2 regions of the Ewingella sp. C233 genome follow, and region 2 is predicted to be linked to the other one. Evidence: predicted binding sites of a transcription regulator. Region 2 holds the regulator's gene; the other holds the start of a gene.

Region 1 (10,008 bases), 200 kb from region 2:
CGCCATGGTACTGGCGCAGCAAACGCCACTGCTGCTGCTCGATGAGCCAACCACCTGGCTCGACATCACCCATCAGATTGATTTACTGGAATTAATGCAGGATCTGAACCGCAATCTGGGCCGCACGCTGGTCGTAGTTCTGCATGATCTCAACCACGCCTGCCGCTACGCCACGCACCTGATCGCCATGCGCGACGGCAAGATTGTCGCCGAAGGCCCACCGGCCGAGATTGTCACTACGGCGCTGATTGAAGAGGTGTTTGGGCTGCGCTGTATGATCATTGACGATCCGGTTTCGCATACGCCGCTGGTGGTGCCGCTGGGAAGAGAGCCTTCGCCAGCGGCCTGAGCGCTAAACGGCTAAGGTTCGCAATACACGGTTCAGCAGCGGCCCCAGCACGTTGAATGACGCCGGAGAGACGATGTCTACATGCGCGCAGTCCAGCTCGTGAACCTGCAAGGCATCGACATATTCTGCCCAGGTCTGCTGCACATCCATTCCTTCCTGTAACGTCTGACGGGCGACAAACAGCGTCGCCTGCCCGTGGAAACGCGCAGTTTTCGTCGCCGACAGCAGCCGCACCGAGTCCGCATAGTTGGCTTCAATATGGTCGAACATGGTCTGGCGAGCTTCGCTCGGTCCCCCCTCAAGCGTCTGTTCAGAGGCGGCGCGGAACTGCTGGCGTTCGCGCTGGATCTCCTGCAACACGTTGTCATCCAGCATCACGTCCCAGCTCTGGGTCTCCGGCGGATAAGTGTCCAGCAGCCCGAGAAATGCCACCTCTTCCCCTCTGGCCTGTAAACGGGCAGCAATGCCCTGCGCCAGCGTGCCGCCGAGCGAATAACCGATGAAATGGTAAGGCCCGTGCGGCTGCACCGAGAGCACGGTTTGCAAATGGGCATCGCACACCTGTTCCATATTCTGACTGAGCGCCAGCGGGCCATCAGGGTGCGGCGACTGAATACCAACCAGCGACCAATGTTCGTCGATATAACGCGGCAACACGCTGAACTGCCACGCAAAACCCGAAGCGGGATGCAGGCAGAACAAGGTCGGCCCGCTGCCGGTGCGCAGTGGCAGCACAGCATCAAAACCGCTGCGATCCGCCTCCTCCTGCGTGCGTTCTTCGGCCAGCAGTTGCGCCAGTTGTTCGACGCGTGAGGCCACCATCACCTGTCCGACCGACACCGGTTTACCGAGCTCGCGACGCAGCTCTGCCGCCAGACGCATCGCCAGCAGCGAATGGCCGCCGAGCGCGAAGAAATCGTCGTCGGCAAACACCGGTTCACGCTGCAATAAGCGCCCAAACAGCGCAGCGATAGTGTTCTCCAGCCCTGGCAGCGGCTCACGCCCCTGTATTGGCATTCCGCTTTGCGGCTGCGGCAAGGCTTTTCTGTCGAGCTTACCGTTGGCGCTGAGCGGCAGCACCTCGAGCGTCATCAGCACGACCGGCACCATATGCGCAGGCAGGCGTTCCGCCAGTGCGGCCCGCAGGCTGTCGACGTCAAGCGCCACACCCGGCTGGGCAACCAGATACCCCACCAGCTGGCGTGCGTCGCCGCCGGTGGCGTCACTGCTGACTGCGCCCAACGTCATGGCATTCGTCACCGCCTGCTGTACGCCGGGTAAGGAGAGCAGCGCATGGTCAATGTCGCTCAGTTCGATGCGCTGACCACGAATTTTCAGCTGATCGTCACTGCGTCCCAGATATTCCACCGCGCCGTCAGGCAACCAGCGTGCTACGTCACCGGTACGGTACATGCGCCCGCCCTGCCCGAACGGATCCGCAACAAAGCGGCTGGCGGTGAGATCCGGGCGGCCCAGATAACCTTGCGCTAGCTGGTCGCCGGTCAGGTAAAGATCCCCCGCCACACCAGGCGGTACCGGCTGTAAGCGTGCGTCGAGAATACGCAGGCCCGTGTTCCAGACCGGCAGGCCAATAGGCACATTCGCCCCCTTCACCGCTGCCAGTGCGTCGCCCCAGGCGGGGTGCCAACTGACGTCCACCGCCGCTTCCGTCGGGCCATAAAGATTGTGCAGTAGCACGCCGGTTTTACGCTGCCACAGGCGGCAAAGTTCGGCGGGTAGCGCTTCCCCGCTGCAAAATACCTGTTTGAGCGAAGCACACTGCGCGATGGCCTGCGGGGTGTCCAGCGCGCTGACAAACGCCGCCAGCATCGAGGGTACAAAGTGCAGCGTGGTCACCTGATGTTGTTCAATCAGGTTCAGCAAAAGTTGCGGATCACGGTGCGCTTCGGGCGGTGCCATCACTAAGCGGGCACCCACCATCAGCGGCCAGAAAAACTCCCAGACCGAGACGTCAAAGCTGCACGGCGTTTTCTGCAACACCACGTCATGGCTGCCTATCGGATAGTGATCCTGCATCCACAGCAACCGGTTGACGATGGCCTGATGTCCGACCACCACGCCTTTAGGGCGGCCGGTGGAACCGGAGGTGAAGATCAGGTACGCGGCGTGTTCAGGCGTGGGGGCATTCACCGGGATCTCTGGGGCCGAAACTGCACTGAACGGTTTATCCACCAGCAGCACGCGGCCCTGCCCGGCAAAACGCGCAAGCTGGTCGGGGTGCGTCACAATCAGGCGCGGGCTGGCGTCTTCCAGCATCATGCGCAGGCGCTCATCAGGGTAGCCGGTATCGAGCGGCAGATAGGCGGCGCCCACCTCGACAATCGCCATCAGCGCCAGTGACAGAAACACCGAGCGCGGCAGTGCCACGGCCACGATATCGCCACGTTTTACCCCTTGCTGAATCAGCTGCTGAGCCAGTGCCGCGACCTGCTGACGGGTTTGCGCGTAGCTGAACTGATGCTCTCCGTCGGCCAGCGCAGGCGCGTGCGGCGTGCGTTCGGCCTGCTGTGCCAGTTGCTGGCTGAGCGTGCTTTTCACCACAGGATGGGCGGTGCTGTTGACCCGCGCGAGTAATTCATCCTCCGCTTCGCTCAGAAGATCCGCATCACCGACCGGCAGCCGGGCGTTGGCGGCAAACTGACCCAACAGCAACGGCAGGCGCTGGAGATGCGCCTCCAGTTCATCGCGATCATAGCGTTCGGCGTTGGCCTGAAGATCGACGGTCAGCGCACCGTCTTCACCGATGTGCAAGGCGATCTCAAGATCCCGCACCGGACCGGAGGCGAGGTCATGGGTGATGCCCGCCACGCCGTTAAAATCAATCTGGTAGTCGAACATTTTAAAGTTGAATACCGTGCCGTAGAGGGGCCGGGCGTCGCCCGCTATGCCCAGATCACGGGTGATCTGCTCGGCGTCATAACGCTGATGGCGGCGGACTTTTTTCAGCTCGTTACGCAAACGCACGGCCAGCTGAGCCAGCGTGGCGGCCGGGTCGATGTTCATCTCAACGGGCAGCACGTTGATCACCGGGCCCGTGGCACACAGGGCGGCGGATCCCATTCGGCGCATGAAGATAAAACCGCCGCAGAAATCGGTCTGACCGCTCAGGCGTGAAACCCATAATGCCACCAGCGCGATGGCGATATCGCTGACCGTCAGCGCGTGTTCCTGCGGCGTGGCGGTCAGAGACTCAACCTGAGCTGCGTCGCAGGCGCATGAGAGCCGGTGAAGGCGCACGGACGGCACCTGCCCGGCCAACGGCTGCGGGCAAATCGTCGCCGGAGCAGGCAACGTGGCAGCCTTTTCACGCCAGAATTTGGCGTCACGGGCGAACGCCGCGCCCTGCTGGTAATTTCCGACCTCTTCCACCACGTCGCGAAACGGCACAAACGGCGAGGGTTCTGGCGTTTTCTGCTGACACAGCGCGGTATAAAGTGTGGCGATCCGGCGGGCAATCGCCGTGAAGCTGAAGCCATCGACCTGAATATGGTGATAACGCTGATACCAGAACCAGCGCGCGTCACTGACGCGGATCAGCGCGTGACGGTGCAGGGTGTGACTGCTGAGAATACGCAGCTCCGCCGCCAGATCCTGGCGCATTAAGGTCAGCGCGGCCTGTTCCGGGTCGGCCGACTGACGCAGATCCACACACTCTGGCTGAAAGTCTGATGCTAACGCGCACGGCGTTTGCAGTGCGATGCCGTCACGCTCCTCAAAGCGCATAGAAACGGTGTCGGCTTCGCTCAGCCCCTGAATAATGGCCTGCGTCATGTAATGCGCATCGAGCGGTCCGTTGATCTCAATATAGTGGGCAACGGTGTAAGCATTGCCGTGCGGCGAGAGCTGGTCTGCCATCCAGATGCCAGGCTGCGCGGCTACCAGCGGCATAGCCAAAGCGGTCTGCGAAGTAGCGGGTAAAAGAGAAGTTTCAGACACCGGTTGGCTCCTGTTCGGGTGAGGCTGCATCGTACTGGCGCAGGGAGTGCGGGCGCATATCGCGCCAGTTTTCGTCCAGCCAGTGGTTACAGCCGCTGCGGGCTGTCGGGCCGAACATCACGCGCCATCCGGCGGGAACGGTGAGGTTTTCCGGCCACAGGCTGTACTGCTGTTCGTCGTTAATCAGTACGCAGCAGACGGCGTTTTCATCATCAAACGGGTTAAGGCTTTCCATCGAGAGCTCCTTCGGTTTCACCGACCTGCGTGTTGGCAACAAAGTGCGGCGACCACAGCATCTCCAGTCCGTTCATCAACCCGCCGCGCCAGCATAGCGCGTCGTGTCCGCCGGCCACGGCGCGGTAATGCACCCGATGCGGCGACGCCTGTAATAGCTCCCTCAGTTCGCCATTCACCCGGTGGATCAAATGCTCATGCACGCCTGCTTCCATATAGATTTTCAGCGGCGACGCCTGCCCGACACCCTGCGCTATCTGGCGCAACAGCCAGCCGGAGTCCTCCTCAGACGGCCCGCGCTGCGGCCACCAGAATGATCCTGACTGGCTGAGCGCGCAGCCAAAAGTTTGCGGCCAGTGCAGACAGGCGTAGAGGGAGGAAAGACCGCCAAAGCTTTGCCCGGCAACGACAGTGGTGTCAGGCGAATCCCGGAAAGGCGCCCAGCTGCGCAGCTGCGGCAGGAGTTCTTCCTGCACCGCCAGCCAGAAGTCGGCATTGCAGGTCAGCTCACGGCTGCGGTGTTCGGTGTCGATCACGTCAATCAGCAGATAAACCGCCTCGGGCAGTTGTCCCTGTTCGGTCAACTGATGCAGCGGCTCCCAGACCGTCATCTGCTGCGACCAGAACTGGCCGTCGAGCAAAATAGCCAGAGGACGCGAAGCCGGATCATCTTCGCCGGTGGTACAGACCCACACCGTGCGGCTGTTACCCAGGCGCGGGCTGTGCCACTGGTGTTTTTGCAGGAAGGTGGGCGGCGCAGGCATACAACGGCCACAGCCGGTGGCGAAGTTGTCGAAATCCTTCCAGGCGGCTTGCGGCGGTGCGTCCGGCATATGCAGCCCGCTGACGCGGTGCCCGCGCCCGCCGGACCAGCTGCGGTGCGCATTGAGGATGTCGTGCGTCGCCGTGACAAAGCGGTCACGCCACCAGTGGCGCAGCGCCATCATGTTGGCGTGAGGGTCGTATGAGGGCGGCGCGAATGGCCGGTTTTCTGTGGCGGGCATAAAGCTGTAACTGCCGCGCCAGCCTGCTTCCATCTCAGTTTGCCAGAACCAGACGTCGGTGCCGCTAAGACGTTGCAGACTCTGCGGAGGCCTGGGCTGATGGTGGTCAGTTTTGCCGGTAATGTTGATCCACACACACTGACACACGGAGGTGAATTCGCTGCCTTGCGGGTCACGCCAGAAGAAAGTGACCTTCCAGTTGCCCTGCCCTGAGGGTTCAATCCATGGCGTTCCCCGTCGTGCGATGTCCAGCCACCAGCCATTGCTGCCTGCGTGCTGGCTTGACAGAAGCGTGCCACTTTCTGACTCTGGTTCCATTTTCAACATCCCTACTCACTCTGTGGTTGATTTATTTAACATATCAATAACCTCATTATTTATAACGAGTTACATGATCAGGTTATTTTTTAAAATGCGACAGACGATAAAGAGAATGGTATTGATAATTGTTTTCATTTGCAATAGTGTGTGTCTGCCCATAGGGTTGGGCACCTTTTGACCACACACATACAACATGACAACCGGCCATCCCGCTGCTGGCGTTTTATTGCTCTTAGTGCCGCCTGCGCAATCCAGTGGTTGAGGGAGGGAAACCGGATCAGGAATGAAAATGAACAGCAAATTGTCCCGCTACTCTTTAGCGACGCTTCTTGGATTGGGCCTCGGGGCCACCACATTCTCAACACCACTCAGCGCCGCGACGGCCCGCCCTGTAACGGCTGAGTCCACGTCAGAACAACCCGACAGCAGCGAAACCCAAGATGCCGACGGCGATACCATTATGGTCACTGCCGCGCAGCAGAACCTGCAAGCACCTGGCGTGTCGACCATTACCGCTGAAGAGATCAAAAAACGCCCTCCGGCCCGCGATATTAATGAACTGATCCGCACCATGCCCGGCGTCAACCTCACCGGCAACTCGACCAGCGGCCAGCGCGGCAACAACCGCCAGATTGATATCCGCGGTATGGGCCCGGAAAACACCCTGATCCTGATTGATGGCCTGCCGGTCAGCAGCCGTAACTCGGTGCGTCAGGGCTGGCGTGGCGAGCGTGATACCCGTGGCGATACCGCCTGGGTACCACCGGAAATGATCGAACGGATCGAAGTGATCCGTGGCCCGGCGGCAGCCCGTTACGGCAACGGCGCGGCGGGTGGTGTGGTCAATATCATCACCAAGCGCGACACTAAAGAGCTGCACGGTTCATGGAATACCTACATGAACGCGCCGGAGCATAATTCGGAAGGCTCGACCAAACGCACCGACTTCAGCCTCTCCGGCCCGCTCGGCGACCAGTTCAGCTTCCGCTTGTTTGGCGGCTACAGCAAAACGCAGGCTGACGCGCAGGACATCAACCAGGGGCATCAGTCTTTACGCACCGGCGCTTACGCCGATACCCTGCCTGCGGGCCGTGAAGGGGTGATTGATAAAAATATCGATGGCCTGCTGCGCTGGGATTTTGCGCCGATGCAGTCGCTGGAGTTTGAAGCCTCCGGCGGACGTCAGGGCAACCTGTATGCCGGTGACACACAAAACACCAACACCAGCGATTTGGTGAAAAGCATGTATGGCGACGAGACCAACCGTATTTACCGTCAGGCCTACTCACTGAATTATCGCGGTGCATGGGACAACGGCATCAGTACCACCCACTATGTGCAGTACGAGAAAACCAAAAACTCGCGCATGAACGAAGGGCTGGCGGGCGGTACCGAAGGGATTTTCGCGGACACCGGCTTCAACACCACCACCCTCAATGACGTGCTGTTGCACAGTGAAATGAGTGTGCCTTTCGAGTTGCTGGTGCCGCAAACTGCCACTTTCGGCACCGAGTGGAATCAGCAAAAAATGAAGGATCCGTCTTCCAATACTCAGAGCATGATGGGCGGGAATATCGCCGGCATTGATCCTTCCAACCGCAGCCCTTACTCCTCGGCGGAGATTTTCTCTCTCTTCACCGAAAACAATATGGAGCTGACCGACAGCACCACGCTGACGCCTGGCCTGCGTTTTGATCATCATTCGGTCGTCGGCGATAACTGGAGCCCGGCCCTGAACCTGTCACAGGAACTGGGTGACGACTTCACGCTGAAAATGGGCATCGCCCGCGCCTACAAAGCACCAAGTCTGTACCAGACCAACCCGAACTACGTGCTCTACAGTAAAGGTCAGGGCTGCGCCGCCAGCGCCGGAGGCTGTTATCTGTTAGGTAACGATGATCTGAAAGCCGAGACCAGCATCAATAAAGAGATCGGGCTGGAGTTCCATCGTAGCGGGTATCTGGCAGGCCTGACCTACTTCCGTAACGATTACCGCGACAAAATTGAAGCCGGTTATCTGCCAAGCGGGACCTCAGTCAACGGCAAGTCCGATGTTTATAAATGGGAGAATGTGCCGAAAGCCGTCGTTCAGGGGCTGGAAGGCACGCTGAATGTGCCAGTGACCGACACCATCGCGTGGAATAACAACGGCACCTACATGATTGAGAGCAAGAACAAAGAGACCGGCGATTATCTGTCGATTATTCCGAAGTTTACTATCAACTCCACCCTGAGCTGGCAGACCACGGAAGACCTCTCGCTGCAAACCACCATGACCTGGTATGGCCGTCAGAAGCCGAAGAAATACAACTATAAAGGTGAACCTATCACCGGCAGCGAAAAACAGGAAGTCAGCCCTTACGCGGTGTTCGGCCTGAGCGGTACCTATACGGTGAATAAGTACGTCAGCGTCACCACGGGTATCGACAATCTGTTCGATAAACGCCAGTTCCGCGAAGGTAATGCCCAGACCGTGGGTAACACCGTCACCAATGCCTACATGTACGGCGCCGGTGCCGCGACCTACAACGAACCGGGCCGCACCTATTATATGAGCCTGAATACGCACTTCTAAGCGTCGTTGAGATAAACAAAAAGCCGCTGCGGATAACTTCGCAGCGGCTTTTTTATGGCGTTTATTTACTTATCAGTAAAGGTGATGCGCACAACGTCGTCCGGATCTGACGCTTCCTGCTTCTTCGACGACGCCTGCTTCACGCTGACAAACAGCGACTGGCCGTCGTCCGACAATGCCAGACTGTTCGGGTGAACCGGCGTGTCGATGGTGTGCAGAACTTTGTAGGTTTTGGCGTCAATCACACTGACTTTTCCCGCCTCACGATGGGTAACGTAAATTTCGTGACGGGTTGGGTTAAACAGCACGGCCAGTGAGACCGGCAGGTCAACTTTTTGCAGCACTTTGCTATTGGCGGTATCCACCACCAGTAACTGCGGTGATTTGGAATCCGTCACAAAGGCGCGGTGCGTGGCCGGGTCCAGCGCGATGTTCAGGTAAAAGTGATCAGCATCGGCGTCCAGTTTCACACGGGAGAGCACCCCATCAGTCTTGGTATCGATGGTGATAAATTCGTTGTCCGCGTTGGTGACATACAGACGCGACGCGGCGCTGTCGAGCGCCAGTCCGGTGGCATATTTGCCCAGGCCGTCGATAGTTTTGCGCAACTGCAACGTTGCGCCATCAATCACCCATACGACGCTTTGGTCACCCAGCCCGCCCATATAGACAGTGTTGCTGCTCTCATCGACCACCAGTTCACGAGGGGCCAGCGGACGTTCGGTTTCGGTGCGCGGGCGCTTGTCCAGCACCAGTGATCCCTTCTCTTTGCCACTTTTTGCGTCAACCGCGGTAATGGCGCTGTTCACCGTATTGCCGAGGAACAGTGTGCCGGTTTTTTTGTTCATCGCCAGACCGAAGGGTTTCAGCGCATTTTTAATGGTCTGCGTCACGTTCAGCGTGGACGGATCCAAACGGTACAGCGCACCGCCTTTGTCGAGTTTGCGGCTGCCAGACGTCGCCAGATAGAGCGCCTGCGGGGAGTCATAAACCAGTTCGTAAGCGCCTTTGCTGACTGGTTTGCGCTCAATGCTAAAGCTGCTCTCGGCCCAGGCTGAGCCTGAAGTGACAAGAGAAATTAACAACGCCAGCGGCAGGATACGCTTTTTGATTAAAGGGGCAGTAAAGGGTGTCATAGATCCTCTCAGACAAGGGTAATAAAACAGTAGCCGCAGGCTATTTCACATCACCCGCAACCAGGGGAATCACAAACGATAATGGTAATAATTATCATTCTAATTCAATGGAAGGGAGAAGGCCATGAAGAATGACAGAATTGAGGACGTTGAGGACGTTATCTGCGGTTCGGCCCGGCTTTACGTGAAAGCCGGGCCTTAGCACAATCACTGACTTTAATGGTGAAGCATCTCATCAACCACTTGTGCCTTGGTCAACATATAAGGGTAAAATGTTGGCCAGTTATCCATCTCTTTTAACAGTGCATCCTGAGAGACATTCCCCATATAAATATGATAATGCTCTGACTTGCGTGGGCTTATAATATGGTCACTAAACTGCACAAACTTCGGCGCGTTTGAACGGGCATCCTGACACTCAAATAAATAACG
Region 2 (10,008 bases):
CCGCGGGGAACTGCATCAATTGCATGATGTGTTCGATCATGCTGCGTTTGCGGCCTGTGTTGGTATTCGTGATAACCCAATACGGCGTTCCGGGAACGTGTTTAGGTTTGGTATGGATTCCGTTTTGCAGCAATGTCTGCTGGTCACCGGCGAAATAGGTACGCGTGCGGCCACGAAGAGAATCAGTCGCGGCAGCGAATTCTTTAGGGCTCAGGCAATACAGCGTAGACAGAACCAGCATGAAACGATTTACCGCTTTAGTCTGCTCTGCATACTCATCAGAAAGCAGTAATTCACGTACTGCACGGACTTTATCGCGAGCAGTATTAGCGGCGACGGCTGGCGCTTTTTCCTGGGCAGCGGCACCCGAAACCGGTGCGCCCGCAGCGGCAGGTGTGGACTTCACTTCCTGACCGGCAGAAAACTTCAGCATACGGCGCAAAATATCCGACGCTGTTTCACCGATATGCTGCGTATGGCTGGCAATATAGCGGTAGAGTTCTTCGTCAACCTCAATAGTTTTCATCTTTTTCCAGTACTGTTTTTTCTACTTAATTTGTTCAAAAGGATTATACAAATTTCTACGCGTTTACGAACAGGGGAATTGTGCCGCGAAGCAAAAAGCAGAATTATTACCTTTCGCTGCATGCTGGCCCCGGCCTGTTCTGCTCCACGTAGTGAAATCCCGCTCAGGCATCTGGCAGAAAACTTTCCGTTTTAAAAATTATCCGCCACTCATGATAACCTAATGAGATTGTTTATCTGCATGAAGTTCACCATGAAATTACATTATCGCCTGCAAGAATCTGCCACACCTGATAGCGAAACCTTACCGGTTTTGCTGATCCACGGTTTGTTCGGCACGCTGGACAACCTCGGCGTTCTGGCCCGCGACCTGAAACAACAGCATAGCGTGTTGCAGGTTGATATGCGTAATCACGGCCAGTCTGAAAGGTCAGACGAGATGTCCTACGCCGCAATGGCGCGGGATTTACTGGAAACTATGGATGACGCCGGTTTCCAAAAAGCCATTGTTATCGGCCACTCCATGGGCGGTAAAGCCGCGATGGCGATGACGGCGCTGGCGCCGGAGCGTGTTGCCAAACTGGTGGTGATTGACGTCGCCCCGGTGGATTACCAGACGCGCCGACATGATGAAATTTTTGCCGCCGTTAATGCGGTTACCGATGCCGGTGCGACAGAGCGAAGCGCGGCAGCAGAGCGCATGCGCGAGTATATAAAAGAAGAAGGTGTGATTCAGTTCCTGCTCAAATCATTCCAGCAGGGCGAATGGCGCTTTAATGTGCCGGTGCTGATGGCGGAATATGACAAGATCACCGGCTGGGAGAACATCCCTGCGTGGCCACATCCGGCGCTGTTTATCCGCGGAGGTCTGTCGCCTTATGTACAGGACAAATATCGCGACGCCATTGCCAGCCAGTTTCCGCAGGCGCGGGCACATGTCGTCGCCGGAACCGGTCATTGGGTTCATGCCGAAAAACCCGAAGCCGTGCTGCGTGCTGTACACCGTTTCATCGATGAAGCCTGATCTGGGATAAGCTGGGGATAAATTGTGCAAAAAGGCTGCATAACTTAGTCACTTAGCCATAATTCCGGGCTTTTAACCGTTGTGAACCCCGGTGCGGCTGGGGTATGATTGCGCGCTGAAATTTTGCCCCCGCAGAAAGGCGTTTACTGCGCCGAAGCGTTTTGTGGGAGGCAAGAAGGGTTAGGGTGTTTAGCCCGAAATATGTAAGGCAATCGTCTGAAACGGCGTGCCGTTTTCCGATGTAACTTCCCTGGTTTTACCGCTACCTATGGCAAAAGAACAACTGGATCGCACGACGCTAGATCTGTTCGCAGATGATCGCCGTCCGGGGCGTCCGAAAACAAATCCGCTTTCCCGCGATGAACAGCTCAGAATCAACAAGCGTAACCAGCTGCGCCGTGATAAAGCGAGTGGCTTGCGACGCGTAGAGCTGAAAATGAACGCCGATGCCGTTGATACACTCAACAAGCTGGCGGAAGAACGCAATATCAGTCGCAGCGAACTGATTGAAGAGATGCTGCTCGCACATCTTAACGGTCAGAATAGCTAACACGAAAGCGGGTAGCCGTTTCCGGTACCCGCACGTTTTTCTTCCCTGATGTTCAGCACACTTCCTTCTTAAAACGTTTCCCAATTCTCACTGTTTCTGCCATCTGCCAATGCGGTTTGCGGGCGCAATAAAGGCGATTTATTTGCTGCGGCTGCCTTCTGGCTGACCCTCGTCACGCTGTCTTTAAGCTTAAATGTCGCGACGGCGTTATTGAGCAGTGATGCCTGCTCTTCCAGCGAAACGGCTGCCTGTGATGCCTCTTCCACCAGCGCGGCATTCTGCTGAGTGACGCTATCCATCTGTGTCACTGCAATAGCAACCTGACTGATCCCTTTACTCTGCTCATCCGATGCCGAGGCGATTTCAGCCATAATATCAGTAACATGTGTTATCGAGCGCACCACGTCATCCATGGTTGAACCGGCGTTTTCCACCAGTTTTGAGCCGCTGTCGACTCTGGATACTGACTCGCTGATCAGCTGTTCAATCTCTTTGGCGGCCTGCGCGCTGCGCTGAGCCAAATTACGCACTTCGCTGGCAACCACGGCAAAACCGCGCCCCTGTTCGCCCGCACGCGCGGCTTCTACTGCGGCATTGAGCGCCAGAATGTTGGTCTGGAAAGCAATGCTGTTAATGACGGAGGTGATCTCAGCAATCTTCTTCGAGCTGCCTGAGATCTCTTTCATGGTACTGACCACATCGGCCACGATGTTGCCGCCTTTACGGGCCGTGGCAGAGGCTTCCACCACCAGTTGGCTGGCGTGATGGGCGTTGTCGGCATTATGTTTCACGGTCGCGGTGAGTTGCTCCATGCTGGCCGCCGTCTCTTCGAGAGCGGAAGCTTGTTGCTCGGTGCGCGAGGAGAGATCGTTGTTTCCTGCAGAAATTTCGGACGCTCCCTGATAAATGTTATTGGTACAGTTACGGATAGTTTGCACGGTATTGATCAGGCTGCCTTGCATGGCGTTGAGCAGCGGGATGAGTTTTCCGGCGCAGTTCTTGCCGAACTCTTCCAGATCATGCGTCAGGTCACCCCGGGCAATGACCGCAAACTGGTCGCGGATCTTGTTCAGCGGATTGACCAGTCCCCAGACCAGATAGCGATCGGTTAGGAAGAGGATCACAATGCCCAGACCAAACGCGACTAACAGGATGATTTTGCTCATCCGGGTCAGGCGGCTGGATTCCTGTTCCGATTTCTGTAGCGCACTGGCGATCAGACCATTGACCTTCTCAACTGAGGCACCAAATTTGACGCTCAGAGGAACCACCGACACATTGGAAATCTGCTTGTATGCCTCAACGTTTTTACTGCGGGCGGCATTAAACAGTGGCGTCGCGCCCTGCTCTGCCAATGCAGACCAGTCAGTGACCAGCTCCTGTACCACCGCATCATCCAGCCCCGGATGGGCCGTGTTTTTAAACGCTGCCAGCGCCTGAGTCATGTTCATCAGCGCCAGTTTTGCGCTGTCGAAGATTTCAGGGCCTTTCGTCGGATCATCCTGAAGCATAGCCATCGCACGGGTCAGACGGGTTTGTGAACGGAAATACTGGTCGCTGCCTTTATGTACCAGTGTCAGATCATTGACTAAGGCGACGTTAATTTCAGCATTTTTGGTCAGTGAGTTAAGTGAAGAAATGGTGTAGATCGCAACGCAAGCCCACATGACGCAAAAAACGCCAAGGATCCCTAACATCGCTTTCCTGATGGTAATGTTTTTCAAAAATTGCACAATGTGCCTCTCGTGAAACGTTTACGTTTCTTTTTATGAGATTAACGGGGATGCAGAGAATCAAACAGATCACCGTCTGGCATCAGCCCGGGACATGGTTGAACACCTCTCCGGGCATCGATTTCTTTATTATGTTGAGATTCCTCTCGCATCTTCTATCGGCGCTACATGAGTAAAATTTAGGACCAAGGTGAAATTATTTCACAATTGCGAATAACCAGATTTCCAGCAGGGACAAGGCTTATATCCCTACAAAGGGCATAAAACACACGAAGGCGATAACGCTTCGCATTAATGCCCGATAGACTTATTGTCCGATCCGTACTGGGATGCACAGGCATATTCTCCAGGCGGCGAGTTTGCTATTATCTGCAGCATTACTGCCTGCTATGCAGAGCACTTCATTGAGAACAAGAGGTTAGAAATCTTATGGCCGTAGTAGGAATCTTCTTTGGATCCGATACAGGTAACACCGAAAACATCGCTAAAATGATCCAAAAGCAGCTGGGTAAAGACGTTGCCGAGATACATGACATCGCCAAAAGCAGCAAAGAGGATCTGGAAAAATTCGATATTTTGCTGATCGGCATTCCTACCTGGTATTACGGTGAAGCACAGTGTGACTGGGACGACTTTTTCCCAACGCTGGAAGAGATAGATTTCGAAGGTAAGCTGGTTGCTCTGTTTGGCTGTGGTGACCAGGAAGATTATGCCGAGTATTTCTGTGACGCGATGGGCACCGTGCGTGACATCATCGAGCCACGCGGCGCGGTGATCGTCGGTCACTGGCCAACGGCCGGTTACCACTTCGAAGCTTCTAAAGGTCTGGCTGATGACAAACATTTCATCGGTCTGGCCATTGACGAAGATCGTCAACCTGAACTGACCAACGAACGTGTGGATGGCTGGGTTAAGCAGATTTCAGCAGAGTTGAGTTTGGCAGAGATTATTGGCTAAGCCTGAATTGGCCCTGACGAACTGGCGAAATGATCGAACGACAGGATACCGCTCCTGAGTGATTGATTCTCCATTGAAAGGGCCAAACTATTACTGAAATTAACAATTTAACCGCTACAAAATTGTAACTTTCTTCGGTATCAAGGTACACTAAGTTTAGGTGTTTTTTCTATTGATCAAGCCGTTGCGATCTTTTCGCTATGGCAATGAAAGATGCGATCTTTGTTAACAGACTACCGTTTCATCATGAACCGCCATCACAGGCTTCATGCCTCAACGTGATTACCATAGTAACAGGACTGAATCCGCATGACTGACAACAATACCGCACTGAAGAAAGCTGGCTTAAAAGTCACGCTTCCGCGACTTAAGATCCTGGAAGTGCTGCAAGCGCCGGAAGGTCATCACGTCAGTGCGGAAGATTTATACAAGCAACTGATTGATATGGGTGAAGAAATTGGTCTTGCGACGGTTTACCGCGTACTGAACCAGTTTGATGATGCCGGGATCGTGACCCGTCACAACTTCGAAGGGGGAAAATCTGTTTTCGAACTGACCCAGCAACATCACCATGATCACCTGATCTGCCTGGATTGTGGCCGTGTGATCGAATTCCGTGATGAGTACATCGAAGGACGTCAGCGCGAAATTGCCAAGAGACATGGCATCAAACTGACCAACCACAGTCTTTATCTTTACGGCCACTGCGAACTGGGTGACTGCCGCGAAGACGAAAACCTGCATAACGATAAACCTGCGCTGTAAGCCAGAATTTTGCCGTCATGCGTTCTGTCATGCAGAACATCCATTAACCGCTGAAAAGCGGTTTTTTTATGCCTGCGGTTTCATGTCACCATTACCGCAGACATAAAAAAACCCCGGCAAGCCGGGGTCTGATAAGGCAGAGATTCAGTGTCAGACTTTGCCGTCAACGTGTTCAGCACGGCTGAAACGTTTGCCGTCGGCGGACGCGGAGCGAACCCAAACATCGCCGCTGACCTGTGGTTTTTGTGCGTCATCGTAACGCTGCCACTGCTTGCCGCCATCCAGTGAATACTCAATAGCCAGCCCCGGCAGCGAAACGTTGGCCTCCAGTTTCCCTCCCGCAACGCGGGCTCCCGGCACCGGCAGACGGTAAGCGACACCGGCCGCATCCATCTTCGGCAATTCACGCTGGCCCATCAGGTTCGCGAACAGCAGCCACTCTTTATGCAGCGCCTCAGTGTTAACGTGATGCGTTTTACCACCAGAGAATTCACGCCCGGCTTTATAATCCATTTCCCAGTCCGCACGGTGCCATGCGCGCTCAGCCAGTGGCAGCAGACGCGGATAGATCATGTACTCCATACGATCATCGGTGCGGACCACTTCGCTCCATAGCTGCGCGGAGATCCCGTGAGCACCTGGCCACGCTTTATCGCTTTTCGCTTCGAAGGCGTTGCCGTCGCGGTCAACCGAGGTTTCGGCGTTCTGCGGCAGGTTGTCCGGCGCAAAGCTGAACACTTTAGCTTCGTCACTGAAACGCGTGCCCCAGTAGTACCCTTTTTCCTGCGGATTCACTTCATACGGGAAATCGAAGTAGACGTAGTCCGGGTTAGAAATAACCACTTCATAACCTTTGTTGGCCCAGTCGTTTGCTGTGTCAAAACCGCCCCAGTAGAGGGTATCCCAGAAGTTTACACCGGTACGTTTAGTCGCGAACGAGGAAGCGTCTTTGGCATCTTTCAGACCATCCTGCCAGGCCTGCATTTTCTCAATACCGTGGGCATTCACCAGCTTGCTGACTTCAACCGCGAAGTAGCTTGGCAAGTGCTCAACGTCCTGCACTTTGCCCTCTTTTACCATCGCCTGGCAAACCTGGGATTGCGCCCAGGGTTTGTCCTGCTTGCTCAGATCAATAATGCCTTTACCCGGTTCGATTTTGCCATTTTTGTCCTGATAGCCTGGGCCGAGGAAGATATTTTTGGCTTCATCGCCACCAAAATGCCAGGTGGTTAACGGCTGCCCAGCGGCTTTATGCATGCCAGCGATTTCGCCAATCACTTTATCAACAAAGCGTTTTGACGAATCCAGACATGGGTTCAGATAACCGTGACGATCGTAGAACTGTACGCCGGTGGTGTTAGACGTATCGGTAGGGTCCAGCAGGCGGAACTCGTTAGCCTCTTTCTCCTTACCTTCTTCCATGAGTTTTTTATAGCGCGCTTCCATCGAGATCACAGCGGCACGGGCGTGTGCTGGCATATCGATTTCAGGAATAACCTCAATCTGGCGCGCCTTAGCGTACTTCACGATGTCGATATAATCCTGACGCGAGAAGAAACCGCTGCCGTTATTGGTGCTATCCGGCCCTGAACCCAGTTGCGGTAACAGGCATGTCGTTTCTGTCAGGTCGTGACAGCGCTTACCGCCAACTTCCGTTAGCTCCGGCAGGCCCGGAATTTCGATACGCCATCCTTCATCATCACTGAGATGGAAGTGGAAAGTATTCAGCTTATAAGCCGACATTTGATCCAGCAGGCGTAATACAGCCGCTTTGGTGTGGAAGTTGCGCCCCACGTCGAGGAAAATCGCACGGTAATCAAAGCGCGGTGCATCTTTGGCGTCAAGCTGGGCAATTTTTTTGCTGCCGTCAGACGGTACCAAACTCAGGATCGATTGCAGACCATAAAATACCCCTGCCTGATCATAACCCGTTATTTCAGCGCCTTTCTTGCCGACATTCAGAATATACGCACCAGAAACAGCCTGTTTCCCGGCAAACTTAGCCTTAGAAATTTGCGTATGAATCGGGTATCCCGACGGATTTTCAGCAATACCCAACAGGTTGAAGCGTTTGATGACCGCATCGGCCGCCGGTTTTTCCAGCGCGGTGAGATCCAACGCGACACCTTTGGCGAGGTCAACATCACCGGCATGGATCTTAACTTCCAGCGGCGTGGGCACTATCTGCCCGCGCAGCGTTGCAGCCGGTAATACTGCCAGCGTTTCGTTCTTCACAAAACGGCTGGCAGGTGTCATCAGCACGTTGTTATCGGTGGAGGTACGTTTCCACTGATCGCCTTTAAACGGCGTAATAAACTGATGTAAATCTTCGGTATCGGTATTGGTCAGCACTTTTGGCTGAGCATTGCCGGAAGTCGCATACCAGCGCGGGATCAGGTCACTTTCGAACAGCTGCCAGTATTCACCGACAATCGGAATGGTGACGGTCTGATTGGCCGCAAAACCGGTAAACTTATCGGTCGGTTCAAGTTTGTGCAGATCACCGGTGATGCGCGTGATCGTGAACTGATCGTTATCCACTTTTAAAATGCGGCGCACGTTATGGAAATAGATCGCCCAGTCTTTGGCTTTGATCTCCTGACCGGCGTTGGTCAGCGTGATGGTGGCCGTATTACAAGATGCCCAGTCGGCACCCAGCACGCTGCAATGGGTCCCATGCTCTCCGGCCTGATTATCCTGCAGCGCATAGTTCACTTTTAACTGGCTAAGTTGATCCACCAGCTTTTGGTCAGCCATCGCACTGCCGGCTCCGCCAAGCATGCCCCCCATCAGGGTGGCGACAGCCAGCGCTTTTATTTTTAATTTCCCCATCTCAGCATCATCCTTAATTTGTTGGCGCAGGCGAATTGTTCGCTCTGATTTCCTGCCAGATTTTTCCGCAATCTTGCGCATAGGCTTGGCCATCACCGGTCTTACGTGCAGTCAGGCAACGCTGGTAATCCACGACGCGAACGGTTTCTTTCTCAGCAAAGGCTTGATGCTCTTTGATGGTTTTTAGCTGTTCAAGTATCGCCTGGCAGGTGGCGAGTTTGTCCGGTGCACCATCTGCGGTGTTAATACAGTTACTGTACGACTGGCGTAATTTTGCTTTTTCCGCTTTTTCTGCAGAAGCTGACGGATCCGCACAAGCGCTCAGTACCGCGACCGCAGCCAACATAAACAAACCATTTTTGATTGATTTCATTTTCATAGTATTTTTCATCACGACAGCGGGCCTCAGAAGATAGTGAACGGAGCGATGACGATAAACTTCACGTCTTTCTCATCCTGGAAGATATTGCCGTAACCGCCGCCCCAGCTTGGGATGTCGGAATGGTTGTCGTATTGCGTGTAGTGCAGTTTGAATAAGGTGCCTTTGGCACGACCTTCCTGAATGGTGTACAGGCCATCCAGACTCCAGGCGCTCTCTTTCAGGCGTTGGCTTTGGTCATACATCGGGTTGCTGCTAGGTTTGGCATCCCAGGCGTAGACGTAGGAACCGCCGACGGCCAGACCAGGAAGATCCCACTTAGCCAGGTCGTAAAGCACACCGGCATAGACGGCTTTCTCGCCGTTGGCGTTGAAGTCTGAGCGGTTATCCCACCACACATCAAGGCGTCCATTAGAGGAGGAATAGGTTGGTGTCATGCGTTGCAGGAAGTAGCCCTGATTACCATCAGCCTTGACCATCGTCCCTTCCAGGCGCCAGTTAAACTGACCGGTGGTGTAGCCGAAAGTCAGCGCCTGCAACCACGCCAGACCGTCATACAGACTGTTCGGATCGTTCTGGTTGTTGATGCGGTCTTCCGCACCGTAGAACTGGTAGCTGGTGGTCAGCGGGTTACCCGCCAATTCCATTTTATAAGAGGCTTTAGCGAAGTATTGATCGACGTAGCTTTCAGCCTGGCCGTAAGCCGCTTCCAGTACGACATCATTTTTGAAATCATATTTGGCGCCGAGGGAGTGGATGTAAGAGACGCCGGTTGTTTTATCGTTCTGACGGAAATCATCCATCTCCAGATGCCATGGTGACTTGTATTTGTCCGCCCACATATAGGAGAAACTCAGCTCACCTGGTTCGCCGAAATCATGCTTGTAACCGGCTTCAGCACCGCGATAGGTACCTGGCATAAAGCTCCAGTGTGGCGCAATCAGCGTTTGTCCTGTCGGCTGGATATAACCGGCGTGGCCCCAAAAGTCGCCATATTTAAATTTACCTGCCGCTTTATACAGGCTGACGCCGCCTTTATCACCGGAGTAATCTTCGTTATAAGCGTGGTTGCTGGAGGAAAATGCAATTTCGTTCGGATGACCGCTGTCACTGGCCTCAGCTAATTCAACGGCGGTAAACGCTGCGATGTCGAGCCCAAACATGTCCCAGGCATAGCCGGAGGAGAAGTCCAGATTCAGGTTAGCCGTGGAGTGTGAAAGATTAGTGGCGTACTTATTGTAAT

The links. The regulator Fur, encoded in region 2, represses iron uptake genes when iron is present. The targets are predictions, from matches to a motif close to ATAATAATGAGAACNACTATCAA.
Region 1: a site for Fur is predicted at 5,984-6,006, ahead of fes (enterochelin esterase). Genes of this name have one in related genera too.

The regions. Positions count from the first base shown of each region.
Region 1 covers NZ_JBUZRI010000001.1:2,601,074-2,611,081, forward strand. Annotated here, with positions in the region: gene ACZRKO_RS11760 (ATP-binding cassette domain-containing protein) at 1-349, shown strand, start outside; gene ACZRKO_RS11765 (amino acid adenylation domain-containing protein) at 353-4,258, opposite strand; gene ACZRKO_RS11770 (MbtH family protein) at 4,299-4,541, opposite strand; gene fes (enterochelin esterase) at 4,528-5,868, opposite strand; gene ACZRKO_RS11780 (TonB-dependent siderophore receptor) at 6,155-8,440, shown strand; gene yncE (7-bladed beta-propeller protein YncE) at 8,506-9,576, opposite strand; gene zinT (metal-binding protein ZinT) at 9,793-10,008, opposite strand, start outside.
Region 2 covers NZ_JBUZRI010000001.1:2,399,500-2,409,507, forward strand. Annotated here, with positions in the region: gene seqA (replication initiation negative regulator SeqA) at 1-526, opposite strand, end outside; gene ybfF (esterase) at 767-1,549, shown strand; gene ybfE (LexA regulated protein) at 1,818-2,099, shown strand; gene ACZRKO_RS10870 (methyl-accepting chemotaxis protein) at 2,168-3,832, opposite strand; gene fldA (flavodoxin FldA) at 4,262-4,789, shown strand; gene fur (ferric iron uptake transcriptional regulator) at 5,099-5,554, shown strand; gene ACZRKO_RS10885 (beta-N-acetylhexosaminidase) at 5,705-8,386, opposite strand; gene chiQ (ChiQ/YbfN family lipoprotein) at 8,400-8,750, opposite strand; gene chiP (chitoporin ChiP) at 8,792-10,008, opposite strand, start outside.